Regions from separate parts of the Streptomyces yatensis genome, predicted to be linked through region 2. Evidence: riboswitches for the same ligand, from Rfam matches in the RefSeq annotation. Region 2 holds a riboswitch; the other holds the start of a gene.
The links. Region 2 has a riboswitch for glycine ahead of gcvT (glycine cleavage system aminomethyltransferase GcvT). Riboswitches for the same ligand answer to the same signal wherever they lie in the genome.
Positions count from the first base shown of each region.

Region 1: it holds a riboswitch for glycine, as region 2 does, so the genes downstream of both, gcvP (aminomethyl-transferring glycine dehydrogenase) here and gcvT (glycine cleavage system aminomethyltransferase GcvT) in region 2, are expected to answer to the same signal.

Region 1 is NZ_CP072941.1:9,037,193-9,044,756, forward strand. It holds gene J8403_RS44075 (DNA polymerase IV) at 138-2,276, shown strand; gene J8403_RS37855 (PRC-barrel domain-containing protein) at 2,996-3,325, opposite strand; glycine riboswitch at 3,438-3,535, shown strand; glycine riboswitch at 3,537-3,661, shown strand; gene gcvP (aminomethyl-transferring glycine dehydrogenase) at 3,727-6,642, shown strand; gene J8403_RS37865 (DUF5999 family protein) at 6,768-6,974, opposite strand; gene J8403_RS37870 (hypothetical protein) at 7,239-7,564, opposite strand, start outside.
Region 2 is NZ_CP072941.1:3,585,813-3,593,376, reverse strand. It holds gene J8403_RS14465 (hemerythrin domain-containing protein) at 54-635, opposite strand; gene J8403_RS14460 (L-serine ammonia-lyase) at 833-2,215, opposite strand; gene glyA (serine hydroxymethyltransferase) at 2,314-3,579, opposite strand; gene gcvH (glycine cleavage system protein GcvH) at 3,605-3,985, opposite strand; gene gcvT (glycine cleavage system aminomethyltransferase GcvT) at 4,232-5,359, opposite strand; glycine riboswitch at 5,529-5,638, opposite strand; gene J8403_RS14440 (AAA family ATPase) at 5,808-6,506, shown strand; gene J8403_RS14435 (enhanced serine sensitivity protein SseB) at 6,745-7,560, shown strand.

The sequences.
Region 1 (7,564 bases), 5.5 Mb from region 2:
GGCAGCTTTCGTCGGGCACTTTTCGCCAGGCGCCTTTTCGTCAGGCGCCGCCCCGGACGTGAGCCGAGCGGCGCCCCGGGCCCGCCTCCGGGCCGTCGTGCCGCCCATTGTCAGTGGTGTGCGGCAGCATCGTAGGTGTGAGGGGTGCGCCGACGATTCTCCATCTGGACATGGATGCCTTCTACGCCTCGGCGGAGCAGGCATCCAAGCCCAGCCTGCGCGGTAAGCCGGTGATCGTCGGGGGTCTGGGGCCGCGTGGCGTGGTCGCCACGGCCTCCTACGAGGCCCGGGTGTTCGGCGTGCACTCGGCCATGGCGATGGCCCAGGCCCGCCGCCTGTGTCCGAACGCGGCGTTCCTCATCCCCCGCTTCACCCTCTACCGCACGGTGAGCGACGCGGTCATGACCCTGCTGCACACGCTCTCGCCCCTGGTGGAGCCGCTCAGTCTGGACGAGGCGTTCGTCGATCTGGAGGCGGGCGGCACCGAGCCCACCGTCGGGGCGGCGCGCGCCGTGGGGGAGCGGCTGCGGGCCGACATCAAGGCGGCCACCGGGCTGACCGGGTCGGTGGGGCTCGCCGGCTCCAAGATGCTCGCCAAGATCGCTTCGGAGCAGGCCAAGCCCGACGGGCTGGTGGTCATCGACCCGGGGACGGAGCGCGAGCTGCTCGGCCCCATGTCGGTGCGGACACTCCCGGGCGTCGGCCCCGCCACGGCGGAGACACTGCGCCGGGCCGGGATCCACACCGTGGCCGAGACGCGGGAGGCGGGCGAGGCCGAGCTGGTGCGGCTGCTGGGCCGGGCCCACGGCGCGTCGCTCTTCCTGATGGCCGAGGGCCGGGACGAGCGGCCCGTCGTCGCCGAGCGGGACGCCAAGTCCATCTCGGTGGAGGACACCTTCGACGTCGACGTCACCGACCGCACCCGGGTGCAGCTGGAGATCGCGCGGCTCGCCGACCGCTGTGTGCGGCGGCTGCGCGAGGCCGGCCGCTCGGGGCGGACGGTCGTGATCAAGGTGCGGCGGTACGACTTCTCCACGCTGACCCGTTCGGAGACCCTGCGCGGGCCGACCGACGATCCGGGGGTGGTGCGGGAGGCCGCGGCGCGGCTGATCGACGGCGTGGACACCACGGCGGGTGTGCGGCTGCTGGGGGTCGGGGTCAGCGGTCTGGCGGACTACACCCAGGAGGATCTCTTCGCGCAGGCGGCGCAGGCCGCGCAGGCCGCCCAAGCGGCTCATGAGGCGCTGGGGGACGCCCGGAGCGTGCCGGGCCCCGAGAGGCCGGAGTCCGTGGCAGAGGGCGCGGGAGAGGCTCCTGAGGACGCTGGGAAGCCGCGACGCTGGATGCCGGGCTCCGATGTGCGCCACGCCGAGTACGGGGCCGGCTGGGTGCAGGGGAGCGGGGTGGGCCGGGTGACCGTGCGCTTCGAGGAGCCGTGGTCGCGGCCGGGGCGGGTGCGGACGTTCGCCGTGGACGACCCAGCGCTGGAGCCAACCGAACCGCTGCCCCTGCTGCGACCGGAGGCGGATGCGGCTCCGGGTCTGGACGCGATCCCGGGGAGGGCCGCGACCGCGGACGCGGACGGGACTCCGGGCGCGGGCGCGGGCGCGGACGTGGACCCGGACGCGGATCTGGCCCCGCACCGGGCCGTGAGCCCGGACCCGGAGGCGAACCCGACCACGGAGGAGGTCGCGGGCCCCGTCCTGGAGGACGCCGCGAGTCCGCGCCCGGACGTGGCCCGGGAGGCGGTCACGACGCCGGAGTTGAGCCCGGATCTGGGCCCGGAGAAGGTCCCGGAGGACGCCGCGAGCCCGGGCCCCGATGTGGCCCGGGAGGCGGCCACGGACTCGGACTCGATCCCGCGAGAGGCTGCGGACCTGGTCTCGGAGGCCGCCGCGTGCCCGCGCCCGAACGTGGCCCGGGAGGCCGTCACGGGCCCGGGCCCGGCCTCGGAGGACGCCGCGGGTCCGCCCCTCGACGTGGCTGCGGAGGCGGCTTCGGACCTGGCCCCGGACGGGACCAGGGGCCGGGAGCGGACCACGGGCCGGAACCCGGGGGAGCGCATAGCCATGGGCTCAGAGCAGACCGAGGGCCCGGATGACCTGGCCTCGAGACCGAGTGGACCGGCCGCGGGCGTGGATGGGCTGACCCCGAGCCCGGACGGCGGACCTGAGCGGGGGCGGGCCCCAGGCCGTATGCAGGGCCACGGGCAGGCCCTGGGGCCGGTCGGCCTGGTATGGCCTGGCTTCGGGATCGGGCGTCGGGCCCGAGGGTGAGCAGGCCTCGGGCCCCGACGCTCTGGCCGCGGGCGCGTAATGTCCTGGCTCCGGGACTGGGGGGCGGAACTTGAGCGGGGCGGGGTCCAGGCCGTATGCGGGGCCACGGTCCGGGCGGCGGGCAGGCCCTGGGGCCGGTCGGCCTGGCCGCGGGGGCGTATGGCCTGGTTTCGGGATCGGGCGTCGGGCTCGAGCGTGAGCAGGCCTCGGGCCCCGACGCTCTGGCCGCGGGCGCGTAATGTCCTGGCTCCGGGACTGGGGGGCGGAACTTGAGCGGGGCGGGGTCCAGGCCGTATGCGGGGCCACGGTCCGGGCGGCGGGCAGGCCCTGGGGCCGGTCGGCCTGGCCGCGGGGGCGTATGGCCTGGTTTCGGGATCGGGCGTCGGGCTCGAGCGTGAGCAGGCCTCGGGCCCCGACGCCCTGGCCGCGGGCGCGTAATGTCTCGGTTCCGGTGCTGGGGCGCGGACCTGAGCGGGGCGGGGTCCAGGCCGTATGCGGGGCAACGGCCCGGGCCGTGAGCAGTCCCGGGGACAGGATGGCCTGGCCCCGGGACCGGGCGTCGGACCCGAGCGGGGGCAGGCTCTGGGCCACGAGCGAGGGCAGAGCTCAGGCCAAGCGGAGGGCAGAGCTCAGGCCACATGCGGGGCCGCGCGCAGGCCCCGGGACACCAGCAGGCCGCCGCCCCAGGCCACCAGCAAGGCCGGTCGCAGCCGCCAAGGTCAGCCCGTGACGTCCAGCCCGTAGTGGTGGTAGAGCTGCAGCTCCTGCTCGGGGGAGAGGTGGCGGCCGACGCCGAAGTCCGGGGCGTCCTTGATGAGTGCCCGGTCGTACGGCACCCGCAGGGTGTCGCCGACGACCTCGCTCGGTTCGAGCGGCACGAAGACGTCCCGGCTGAACAGCCCGGTGCGTACGGCCGCCCATTCGGGCTCGCCGGTCGCGTCGTCGAGATAGACCTCGTCCACGGTGCCGATCTTGGAGCCCTCGCGGTCGAATGCCTTGCGGCCGATCAGGGTCCGCGGGTCGATATCGGTCTGCACGCTCTCTCCCACAGGTGGCAAGTGACCATTGATACCTACAAAAAGCCACATCTCCGCGCTCGGCCACTCGAACGCCGGTGACCGTCCCCCACGGTAGAACCGCTGGTACGCTGACTGTGGCTGTAAACCCCGTGCGGGAGAGTCCTCCGCCGACGCTGTCGGAGGCGCCGAAGGAGCAAACCCTCCCCGGAATCTCTCAGGCACACGTACCGTGCGGGTGAGGTCACTCTGGAAAGCAGGGCGGGCCACGGGCGAGCAGAGCTCCGGAACCCCTCCTCACCGACGGTGAAAACCGGTCAGGCGGTATATGGACCGGTGAAGCTCTCAGGTTGAGATGACAGAGGGGGAGGCCGTCCGGGCACCCGCGCCGCGGTGCCCCTCGCCGGTCGTTACAGACCAGGAGGCCCCCGCAGATGACCGCCAATCGCATCGCACTCTCCGACTTGGAACGCGGTACTCCGTTCGAGCAGCGCCATATCGGCCCCGACGGCGAGGCGCAGGCCAAGATGCTCGCCCATGTCGGCTTCGGCTCGCTGGACGAGCTCACCGAGGCCGCCGTACCGGAGGTCATAAAGAGCACCGAGGCGCTGGATGCCCTGCCCCCGGCCCGCAGCGAGCCGGAGGTCATCGCCGAGCTGCGCGGACTCGCCGACCGCAACCAGGTGCTGCCGTCGATGATCGGTCTCGGCTACTACGGCACCCACACCCCGCCGGTGATCCTGCGCAATGTGCTGGAGAACCCCGCCTGGTACACCGCGTACACGCCCTACCAGCCGGAGATCTCCCAGGGCCGGCTCGAGGCCCTGCTCAACTTCCAGACCGTGGTCGCCGATCTGACCGGGCTGCCCACCGCCGGTTCCTCGCTGCTGGACGAGGCCACCGCGGCCGCCGAGGCGATGGCGCTGTCGCGGCGCGTCGGCAAGGTCAAGGAGGGCGTCTTCCTGGTCGACGCCGAGTGCCTGCCGCAGACCGTCGCGGTCCTGCGGACCCGCGCCGAGCCGACCGGTGTCGAGGTCGTCGTCGCCGATCTGGCCGAGGGCATTCCGGACGAGATCGCCGAGCGCGGGGTCTTCGGCGTACTGCTGCAGTACCCGGGCGCCTCCGGCGTGGTGCGCGATCCGCGGCCGGTCATCGAGCGCGCCCATGAGCTGGGCGCCATCGTCACCGTCGCCGCCGATCTGCTCGCGCTCACCCTGCTCACCTCGCCCGGTGAGCTGGGCGCGGACATCGCGGTGGGCAACAGCCAGCGGTTCGGCGTCCCGATGGGCTTCGGCGGACCGCACGCCGGGTTCATGTCGGTGCGCGACGCCTACGCCCGCAACCTTCCCGGCCGGCTGGTCGGGGTCTCCGTGGACGCCGACGGCGACAAGGCGTACCGGCTGGCGCTGCAGACCCGTGAGCAGCACATCCGCCGGGAGAAGGCCACCAGCAACATCTGCACCGCCCAGGTGCTGCTGGCCGTGATGGCCGGGATGTACGCCGTCTACCACGGCCCGGACGGGCTCGCCGCGATCGCCCGCCGCACCCACCGCTACGCCTCCGTGCTCGCCGAGGGGCTGCGGGCCGGCGGTGTCGAGGTGGTGCACGGCGCGTTCTTCGACACCCTCACCGCGCGGGTGCCGGGCCGGGCCGCCGAGGTCGTCGCCGCGGGCCGGGAGGCCGGGGTCAACCTGCGGCTGACCGACGCCGACCACGTCGGCATCGCCTGCGACGAGACCACCGCCCGTGCGCAGCTCGCCGCCGTGTGGTCCGCCTTCGGGGTGGACGGCGGCAACGGCGACCCCACCGGGATCCCCGGGATCGACGAGCTGGACGCCGCGGCGCCGGACGCGCTGCCCGCGGCCCTGCTGCGCCACGACGGCTATCTGACCCACCCGGTCTTCCACCAGCACCGCTCCGAGACCGCGATGCTGCGCTATCTGCGGCGGCTGGCCGACCGGGACTACGCGCTGGACCGGGGCATGATCCCGCTCGGCTCCTGCACCATGAAGCTCAACGCGACCACCGAGATGGAGCCGGTCACCTGGCCCGAGTTCGGCGCGCTGCACCCCTTCGCACCGGCCGAGCAGGCCCAGGGCTATCTGACCCTGATCCGTGAGCTGGAGGAGCGGCTGGCCGAGGTCACCGGCTATGACAAGGTCTCCCTGCAGCCGAACGCCGGATCCCAGGGCGAGCTCGCCGGGCTGCTCGCGGTGCGCGCCTACCACCGCGCCAACGGGGACAGCCGGCGCACCGTCTGCCTGATCCCGTCCTCCGCGCACGGCACCAACGCCGCCAGCGCCGTGATGGCCGGCATGAAGGTGGTCGTGGTCAAGACCGGTGAGGACGGCGAGATCGACACCGATGACCTGCGCGCGAAGATCGAGAAGCATGGTGCCGAACTGGCCGTGCTGATGGTCACCTACCCCTCCACCCACGGCGTGTTCGAGGGGCACATCACCGAGATCTGCGCGGCCGTGCACGACGCGGGCGGCCAGGTCTACGTGGACGGCGCCAACCTCAACGCGCTGGTCGGGCTCGCCGAGCCGGGCCGGTTCGGCGGCGATGTCTCGCATCTGAACCTGCACAAGACCTTCTGCATCCCGCACGGCGGTGGCGGCCCCGGCGTCGGCCCGGTCGCGGTGCGCGAGCACCTGGCGCCCTACCTCCCGAACCATCCGCTGCAGCCCGCCGCGGGCCCGGCCACCGGCGTCGGCCCGGTCTCGGCCGCGCCGTGGGGCTCGGCGGGGATCCTGCCGATCTCCTGGGCGTACATCCGGCTGATGGGCGCCGAGGGGCTGCGCCGCGCGACCCAGGTCGCGGTGCTCGGCGCCAACTATGTCGCCAAGCGTCTCGAACCGCACTACCCGGTGCTCTACACCGGCCCCGGCGGCCTGGTGGCCCATGAGTGCATCGTGGATCTGCGGCCGCTGACGAAGGCCACCGGCGTGACGGTCGACGATGTGGCCAAACGCCTGATCGACTACGGCTTCCACGCGCCGACGATGTCGTTCCCCGTCGCCGGGACGCTGATGATCGAGCCGACCGAGAGCGAGGATCTGGCGGAGCTGGACCGGTTCTGCCAGGCGATGATCGCCATCCGGGCCGAGATCGAGAAGGTCGGCTCCGGCGAGTGGGCCAAGGAGGACAACCCGCTGCGGAACGCCCCGCATACGGCGGCGTCGCTGACCGGGGAGTGGGGCCACCCGTACTCCCGGGAGGAAGCGGTCTTCCCGGCCGGGGTCTCGGCGGCCGACAAGTACTGGCCGCCGGTGCGGCGGATCGACGGGGCCTACGGCGACCGTAACCTCGTCTGCTCCTGCCCGCCGCTGGAGTCCTACGAGGGCTGAGGGCTTCCCCTCGACACATGCGGCAGATGCGTCAATGGGGCCGGTGCGGCGGATACGCCGGGCCGGCCCCTGCGGGTACGTGCCGTCGACGGCGGGTCAGGCCGTGGTGACGGCGTGGGCGGCCGTCAGGCCGCGGTGACGATGTGCTCGGAACCCCGCGGCCGGCACGGTGCGATGACGCGCCCGTCCGGCAGCAGCTCACCGGTGTCCTCGAAGAGCAGGACGCCGTTGCACAGCAGGCTCCATCCCTGCTCCGGGTGGTGCGCCACCAGATGGGCGGCCTCCCGGTCGGCGGAGTCGGCTGACGGGCAGGGTGGTTGATGCTGGCACATGACAGGGTTCTTTCGCTGCGGAGTGGTGAATGTCCTGCGGCTCGCTGCGGCGTTCATGGCCGCCCCCCGTGGTTTGAGTCGGTCGATTGCTCCAGTGTTGCCCTACGGCCTGGAATCCGCAGGGATTTCGCGGTACCGGTCTCGCTAGATAATGACGCATCACCCGTCCGGACGGTTCATCGCCGCCGGACTGTTACGAGGATGCTGCGGAGCGCCCCGTGACCCGGCGGTCACGGGGCGCTCCCAACCTGACGGAGGCCCAGGTCAGGCGGGTGAGCCAAGCAAGGGAGCCCGGGTGAGCCGGTGGGTGAGGACCGACAGCAGATCCGTTGCGCCATGCGCCCGGTGGGGCGCGATCCCCGGTGGGGCCGGGGCGAGCGGCACCAGCAGGTCCCCCGCGCCGAGGCCGCCTTCGGCGCCGTCCGCCGTCAGGTCGCCGTGCAGCCAGAGCGTGACCATGTAGAGCTCGGGGATGGACAGCAGCCGCGGTTGGTACGCCGAGGGCAGCGACTCGGCCTGGCTCAGGGCGAGTTCGGCCGAGCTGACATAGGGGCCCTCGGAGAAGTGTGAGAAGGCCCAGCCGTCGGCGG
Region 2 (7,564 bases):
CGACCCGCCCCTCGGCCCGTTATGCGGCCGGCCTCGCGGTCCGCCGCCCACGGTCAGCCGGCGGCGCTCTTCAGGAGGTCCTTCGTCCGGTCCACGAGTGAGGCGAACGGCCCCACCGCCCACTGAGCCGCGGGGGACCCGGCCACGCCCGGGTGCGGGTGCGTCGGGGCGATCTTCTCCGTCATCCGCAGCATCGTTCCCATGCTCCGGCGCTTGTCCTCGGAGCAATCCCGCAGGATCGCGGGGAACTCCTCCCGCTCCTCGTGCTCGGCGTGGTCGATGACCGCCTTCTCGAGTCCGGCCAGCCCTCTGTCGAATTCGGCCGTTGAGACGTCCATCTTCTCGAGCTCGACGAGGACCTTGTTCGCTTCCTTCTCCTCCTTGTTGCGGGCGCCGGCCTCCTGCTCGCCGGCTGTTTCCTTCGCGACCGGGCGCAGAATCATCTCCTCGCCGGTCTCATGCACCGCCAGCAGGGCCCGCAACTCGTCAAAAGCCTGCTGCTTGTGCTTGCCCTCGGCACCCTTCACATCCGAGAACAGGTCGCGGATGCGTGCGTGCTGCTCGAGCAGAATGGCCACCACATCACCCTTCGGCAGCTTCGCTGCCTCCGCACGTTCGGTCTGCGCAGTGCTCATGGCGCTGTCCTCCGCATTTCGGTGGATGTCAGCCCATAGGGTGACCAGAACCGGGCGGCGGAAACCGGTGTGCCACTTGATTGGGTCTCCGGGCTACGGGCACCTCGGGCGAGGCACGGCGGAACCGGGCACTGTGCCACCAGAAAAGGCCCCGACAGCGCCAAACGGTGCGAACGCGCTGGTCAGGGCCTGTTCCCTCAGCACTCGATGACGTTCACCGCGAGCCCGCCCCGCGCCGTCTCCTTGTACTTGACCTTCATATCGGCGCCCGTCTGCTTCATCGTCTTGATGACCTTGTCGAGTGAGACATGGTGGCGGCCGTCGCCGCGCAGGGCCATCCGCGCGGCGGTGACCGCCTTGACCGAGGCCATGCCGTTGCGCTCGATGCAGGGGATCTGGACCAGGCCGCCGATGGGGTCGCAGGTGAGGCCGAGGTTGTGTTCCATGCCGATCTCGGCGGCGTTCTCCACCTGTTCCGTGGAGCCGCCGAGGACCTCGGCGAGGCCGCCGGCGGCCATGGAGCAGGCGGATCCGACCTCGCCCTGGCAGCCGACCTCGGCGCCGGAGATCGAGGCGTTCTCCTTGAAGAGCATGCCGATGGCGCCCGCGGCGAGGAGGAAGCGGATGACGCCGTCCTCGTCGGCGCCCGGCACGAAGCGCGTGTAGTAGTGCAGGACGGCGGGGATGATGCCCGCCGCGCCGTTGGTGGGGGCGGTGACCACGCGTCCGCCCGCCGCGTTCTCCTCGTTGACCGCCATGGCGTAGAGGGTGATCCACTCCATGGCGCGGGCGGCCGGGTCGCCCTCGGAGCGCAGGGCGCGGGCGGCGGTGGCGGCGCGGCGGCGGACCTTGAGGCCGCCGGGGAGGATGCCCTCCTGGGACATGCCGCGGGCCACGCACGCCTCCATGACGTGCCAGATCTCCAGGAGGCCGTCCCGGATCTCCTTCTCGGTGCGCCACGCCTTCTCGTTCTCCAGCATCAGGGCCGAGATGGACAGGCCCGTCTCCTGGGAGAGCCGCAGCAGTTCGTCGCCGGTGCGGAAGGGGTGGGTGAGGACGGTGTCGTCGAGCTTGATGCGCTCCTCGCCGACCGCGTCCTCGTCCACCACGAAGCCGCCGCCGACCGAGTAGTACGTCTTCTCCAGCAGCGGATGGCCCTCGGCGTCGTACGCGAGCAGCGTCATGCCGTTGGCGTGGTACGGCAGGGAGCGGCGGCGGTGCAGGATCAGCTGGCTCGACGCGTCGAAGTCGATCTCCTGGCCGGGGCCGATCTCCGCGCCGAGCAGCCGCAGCCGCTTGGTGGTGCGGATGCGCTCCACCTCACCGTCGGCCGCCTCGACGTCGACGGTGCGCGGGGAGTTGCCCTCCAGGCCCAGCAGCACGGCCTTCGGGGTGCCATGGCCATGACCGGTGGCGCCCAGCGAGCCGAAGAGCTCGGCGCGCACGGAGGCGGTGTGGGCCAGCAGGCCCTCGTTCTTCAGCCGGCGGACGAACATCCGCGCGGCCCGCATCGGGCCGACGGTGTGCGAGCTGGACGGGCCGATGCCGATCGAGAAGAGGTCGAATACGGAAATGGCCACCGGGGGACTCCTTCGTCTGCACGCGGGGGAGGCGTGCGGGCCGTGCGGGGGTGGTGCGGCGGGGGCGCGCCAGGGCGGGCGCGCCCCCGTGTCCGGGGTTACTTGGACAGATGGGCGTACAGCGGGTGCTTGTCGGCCAGGGCGGTGACCCGGGCCTTGAGCGCCTCCGCGTCGTAGGACGGCTTGAGCGTCAGCGCGATCACGTCGGCGACCTCGCGGAAGTCCTCCGCGGTGAAGCCGCGCGTGGCCAGCGCCGGGGTGCCGATCCGCAGACCCGAGGTGACCATCGGGGGCCGCGGGTCGTTCGGGATCGCGTTGCGGTTGACCGTGATGCCGACCTCGTGGAGCCGGTCCTCGGCCTGCCGCCCGTCCAGCTCGGAGTCGCGCAGATCGACCAGGACCAGATGGACGTCGGTGCCGCCGGACAGGACGGCGACGCCCGCCTCGCGGACATCGGGCTGGGCCAGGCGCTCGGCGAGGATCCGGGCGCCCTCCAGCGTGCGCTCCTGGCGCTCCTTGAAGGCCGAACCCGCGGCGACCTTGAAGGAGACCGCCTTCGCCGCGATGACATGCTCCAGCGGGCCGCCCTGCTGACCCGGGAAGACCGCCGAGTTGATCTTCTTGGCCAGATCGGCGGTGGAGAGGATCACGCCACCGCGCGGACCGCCCAGGGTCTTGTGGGTGGTGGTGGTCACCACATGGGCGTGCGGTACGGGCGAGGGGTGCAGCCCGGCCGCCACCAGACCCGCGAAGTGGGCCATGTCGACCATCAGGTACGCGCCGACCTCGTCCGCGATCCGCCGGAAGGCCGCGAAGTCCAGCTGGCGGGGGTAGGCCGACCAGCCCGCGATCACCATCTTGGGGCGGTGCTCCTTGGCCAGCCGCTCGACCTCGTCCATGTCGACCAGACCGGTCTCGGCGTCCACGTGGTAGGGCACCACGTTGTAGAGCTTGCCGGAGAAGTTGATCTTCATGCCGTGGGTCAGATGGCCGCCGTGCGCCAGGTTCAGCCCCAGGATGGTGTCGCCGGGAGAGAGCAGGGCGAACATCGCGGCCGCGTTGGCCTGGGCGCCCGAATGCGGCTGGACGTTCGCCGCCTCGGCGCCGAAGAGCTCCTTCACCCGGTCGATGGCGATCTGCTCGACCACATCGACGTGCTCACAGCCGCCGTAGTAGCGGCGGCCGGGGTAGCCCTCGGCGTACTTGTTGGTCAGGACCGAGCCCTGGGCCTCCATGACCGCCGCCGGGGCGAAGTTCTCCGAGGCGATCATCTCCAGGGTGGACTGCTGGCGGTGGAGTTCGGCGTCGACGGCGGCGGCGACGTCCGGGTCGAGCTCGTGCAGGGAGCTGTTGAGAAGCGACATCAGGGTCCCGATCGGAAGAGGAGGGTCAGTTTTCGGCGAAGGCGGTGTACGCGTCGGCGGAGAGCAGCTCCTCCGGCTCGCCCGTCACCCGCACCTTGAACAGCCAGCCGCCCTCGAAGGGAGCGGAATTCACCAGCGCCGGGTCGTTCACCACGTCCTCGTTGGTCTCGGTGACCTCACCGGAGACCGGCGAGTACAGGTCGCTGACGGACTTGGTGGACTCCAGCTCTCCGCAGGTTTCACCGGCGGTGACGGTCGAGCCGACGTCCGGGAGCTGGACGTAGACGACATCGCCGAGCGCGTTGGCCGCGAACTCGGTGATGCCGATCGTCGACACGCCGTCCTCGTCGGCGGCCGACAGCCACTCGTGCTCCTTGCTGTAGCGCAGCTGCTGGGGGTTGCTCATGGTCCGATTCTCCTGGATACGGGGGAGTGCTTGGGAAACGGGTCTTAGCTGGTGGGACGCGACGCCGGTGGGTGCGGTGCCGGTGGGTGCGGTGCCGGGGGTGCGTGCCCGCGCGGTGGGACGCCGGTGGGACGCCGGTGGGTGCGGCGTCGGCGCGATGTGGCGACGCCGGGTGCGGCGCCGATGGTCTCGGTGCCGGTCCAGAGGAGGACGCCAGTGGGGCGCGGCGTGTTGCGGCCGGACCGCTCAGCGCTCGCGCCGGTAGAAGGGGAGCGCCACGACCTCGTACGGCTCCCGGGTGCCCCGGATGTCCACCGAGACCCCCTCGGTGCCCGGCTTCGCGTACTCCGGGTCCACGTACGCCATCGCGATCGGCTTGCCCAGCGTCGGCGAGGGCGCGCCCGAGGTGACCTGGCCGATCCGTGAGCCGTCGGCGGCCACCACGGCGTATCCGGCGCGCGGCACCCGGCGGCCCTCGGCGACCAGGCCGACCAGGGTGCGCGGGCTGACGGTGTCCGCCTCGCGGGAGGCGGCCTCCAGGGCCTGGCGGCCGACGAAGTCGCCGGGCTTGTCGAACTTCACCACCCGGCCGAGCCCCGCGTCGAACGGGGTGGTGTCGGTGGTCAGCTCGTTCCCGTACAGCGGCATCCCCGCCTCCAGGCGCAGGGTGTCCCGGCAGGACAGACCGCAGGGCACCAGGCCCACCGGGGCGCCCGCCTCGGTCAGCGCGTCCCAGACCCGCTCGGCGTCGGCGGGCGCCAGGAACAGCTCGAAGCCGTCCTCGCCCGTGTAGCCGGTGCGGGCGATCATGGCGGGGACGCCCGCGACGGTGCCCGGCAGCCCGGCGTAGTACTTGAGCCCCTCCAGGTCGGCGTCGGTCAGGCTGCCCAGGATCCCGGGGGACTCGGGCCCCTGGACGGCGATCAGCGCATAGGCGTCCCGGTCGTCCCTTACGGTCGCCTCGAAACCGGCGGCCCGCTCGGTCAGCGCGTCCAGCACCACCTGGGCGTTGGAGGCGTTGGCCACGACCAGGAACTCCTCGTCCCCGAGGCGGTAGACGATCAGGTCGTCCAGGATGCCGCCCTCGTCGTCGCAGATCATGGTGTAGCGGGCGCGGCCCACGGCGAGCGCGGACAGCCGGCCGACCAGCGCGTGGTCCAGGGCCTGCCCGGCCTGCGAACCGATGAGAGAGATCTCACCCATATGGGAGAGATCGAAAAGCCCGGCGCGGGTGCGCACCGCGGTGTGCTCGTCGCGCTCACTGCCGTAGCGCAGCGGCATGTCCCAGCCGGCGAAGTCGGTCATGGTGGCGCCGAGCGCACGGTGCCGTGCGTCCAGCGCGGTACGGCGTGGGGTGGGCGGGGCGTCGGTCACGATTCAGGCTCCAGGAGATCGGGGTCGCGCGACGGCGAGGACGGACGACAAGGACGCGTGCGTCCTCCCCATCTGTCATCGGAACCTGAGAGGTTCGCCGTGACGCCCGTAAGGGGCCCGGCTTGCACCTTGGGTGGAGCCGCGCCCGCGGCTCGCTTTTCAGATCTGCCTCGTCCACGCGGTATCGGGGCCTGAGAGATTCAAGGGAGGACTTGCTCCTTCGGCGCCCCGGACACCCGGCGCATTGCCGGTGACCAAGGACTCTCCCGCGCGGATTCAAGCGGCCGGTATGGAGTTGCGCGCACATCATCGCATGTGTGGCCGAGAAAGGAAGCCCCGATCGGGTCGGCTCCGGCCGGATCGGGCAGAGGCAGCCTTGATGGACATTACCTTTTCTTGACACTCTGCGGGTACGAGCAGCGTTGACCGACCTGGGAGGACGATCACGGTGCAAGGGCAGGGAACATACGGGACCGCACAAAGGCTCCTGCCGGCACGGCGTGGCCGCATCCCCTCCGGGTCGACGGCCATCCCCGGCCGGCGCATCGCGGTGCACGATCTGCGCGGGCAGGCGCGCGGCGGCGGTGCGGACCGGCGTGAGCTGCGCTTCCCGGTGGGGGACGTGCTGGTCGCCTCCGGGCTGCCGGGCGCCGGCAAGAGCACGCTGATCAATCGGACGGTGCCTGTTCTGGACGGGACGGGCACGGTCGTCATCCGGGTGGACTCGCAGAACACCCGGGAGGCGTGGGAGCGCCGGATGCCCGGCTGGCTGCCGTACGCGCTCTATCGCCCGCTGGTCCGGTACGCCCACTACGCCGGGCTGCGCCGGGCGCTGCGCTCGGATGTGAGCGTCGTGGTGCACGACTGCGGCGCGCTGCCGTGGGTCCGCCGCTGGCTGGCCCGGGACGCGCGGCGCCGGGGCCGCAGTCTCCACATGGTGCTGCTGGACGTGGAGGCCACGGTGGCCCTGGAGGGCCAGGCCGCCCGTGGCCGCGGGGTCTCCGGCTATGCCTTCGGACGGCATCGGCGCGCGATGCGGCGGCTCATCGCGGGGATGGAGGAGGGGCGGCCGCCGGAGGGGTGCGCCTCGGCGGTGCTGCTGGACCGCTCGACCGCGAGCGAACTGCGCTGCATCTCCTTCGAATGAGCTCGCACCGGAAGTGAACCCCGCCCTGGGAGGGGACGGGTGCCCTCCCCGGGGACGAGAGGGAAACGCCGGGTGACCTTGGCCGGAAATGAGCATGACGGCATCACCCAGTGTGACCGCGGCGGGGGCCGGGCGAGGTGGGGAAGTGCTGTGGAGATGACGCCGCCCCCGCCGGCCCCGGGCCGCCCAGCCGCTAGGGTGCTTTGGGCAGGTAGGACGAGATGGCGGTTGGACGAAGATGAGCTTCCCGGAGCAGTACGGCATGGCCCCGGCTCACGGAGGATTCCCCGACGGCGCGCAGACCGCGTTTCCGGCGTTTCCGGCGTTTCCCGGCAATGAGCTCGAAGAGGTGATGGCCGCCTCGATCGACGTCCCCGGGGCCGGAGCGCGCCTCGTCGAAACGCTCTCCCGCAGCCATGTCTGGGTTCCGCTGCCCAACGGCGGTGGCCCGGGCAGCCCGAGCCTGGATCTGCCCACGGTGGAGATCGAAGGCGCCGCGTATGTCCCGGTGTTCAGCTCCGAGCAGCAGTTCCTGCAGCTCGTCGGCTCCCATATGTCCTTCACCATCGCCCCGGCCGTGGAGTTCGCCCGCGGCCTGCCGCCCCAGCTCGGCATCGCGGTGAACCCCGGTGGCGCGGTGGTCGTACCACTGCCTCCGGCCGCCGTCCGGGAGCTGTGCCGTGCCGGGCGCAGCGAGCTCGACGGCCCGGCCACCGGGGGCAGGGTGCGGCTCTTCGAACCGGACTGGCAGGACGAGCCGGTGGACTTCCTGGCCGCCGCCGGGATCGAGTTCGCCAAGGACACCGGGGTGCGGACCGCCCGGCGCGCGCTGGCCAGCGTCGAGGGCGACGAGCCCGCGCTCTTCGTCGGCGTGCAGCTCGACGCCCCCGGCCCCGACGGCCAGGCGCGGGCGGTGGACGCGCTCGGCCGCGCTCTCGGTGTGGTGCCCGTGCGGTGGAAGGTCCAGCTGGTGCTGCTGGACGTGGCGCAGGGGGATCCGGTGGTCGACTGGATGATGGGGCGCGTACGGCCGTTCTACGACCGTGACCTCTGACTCA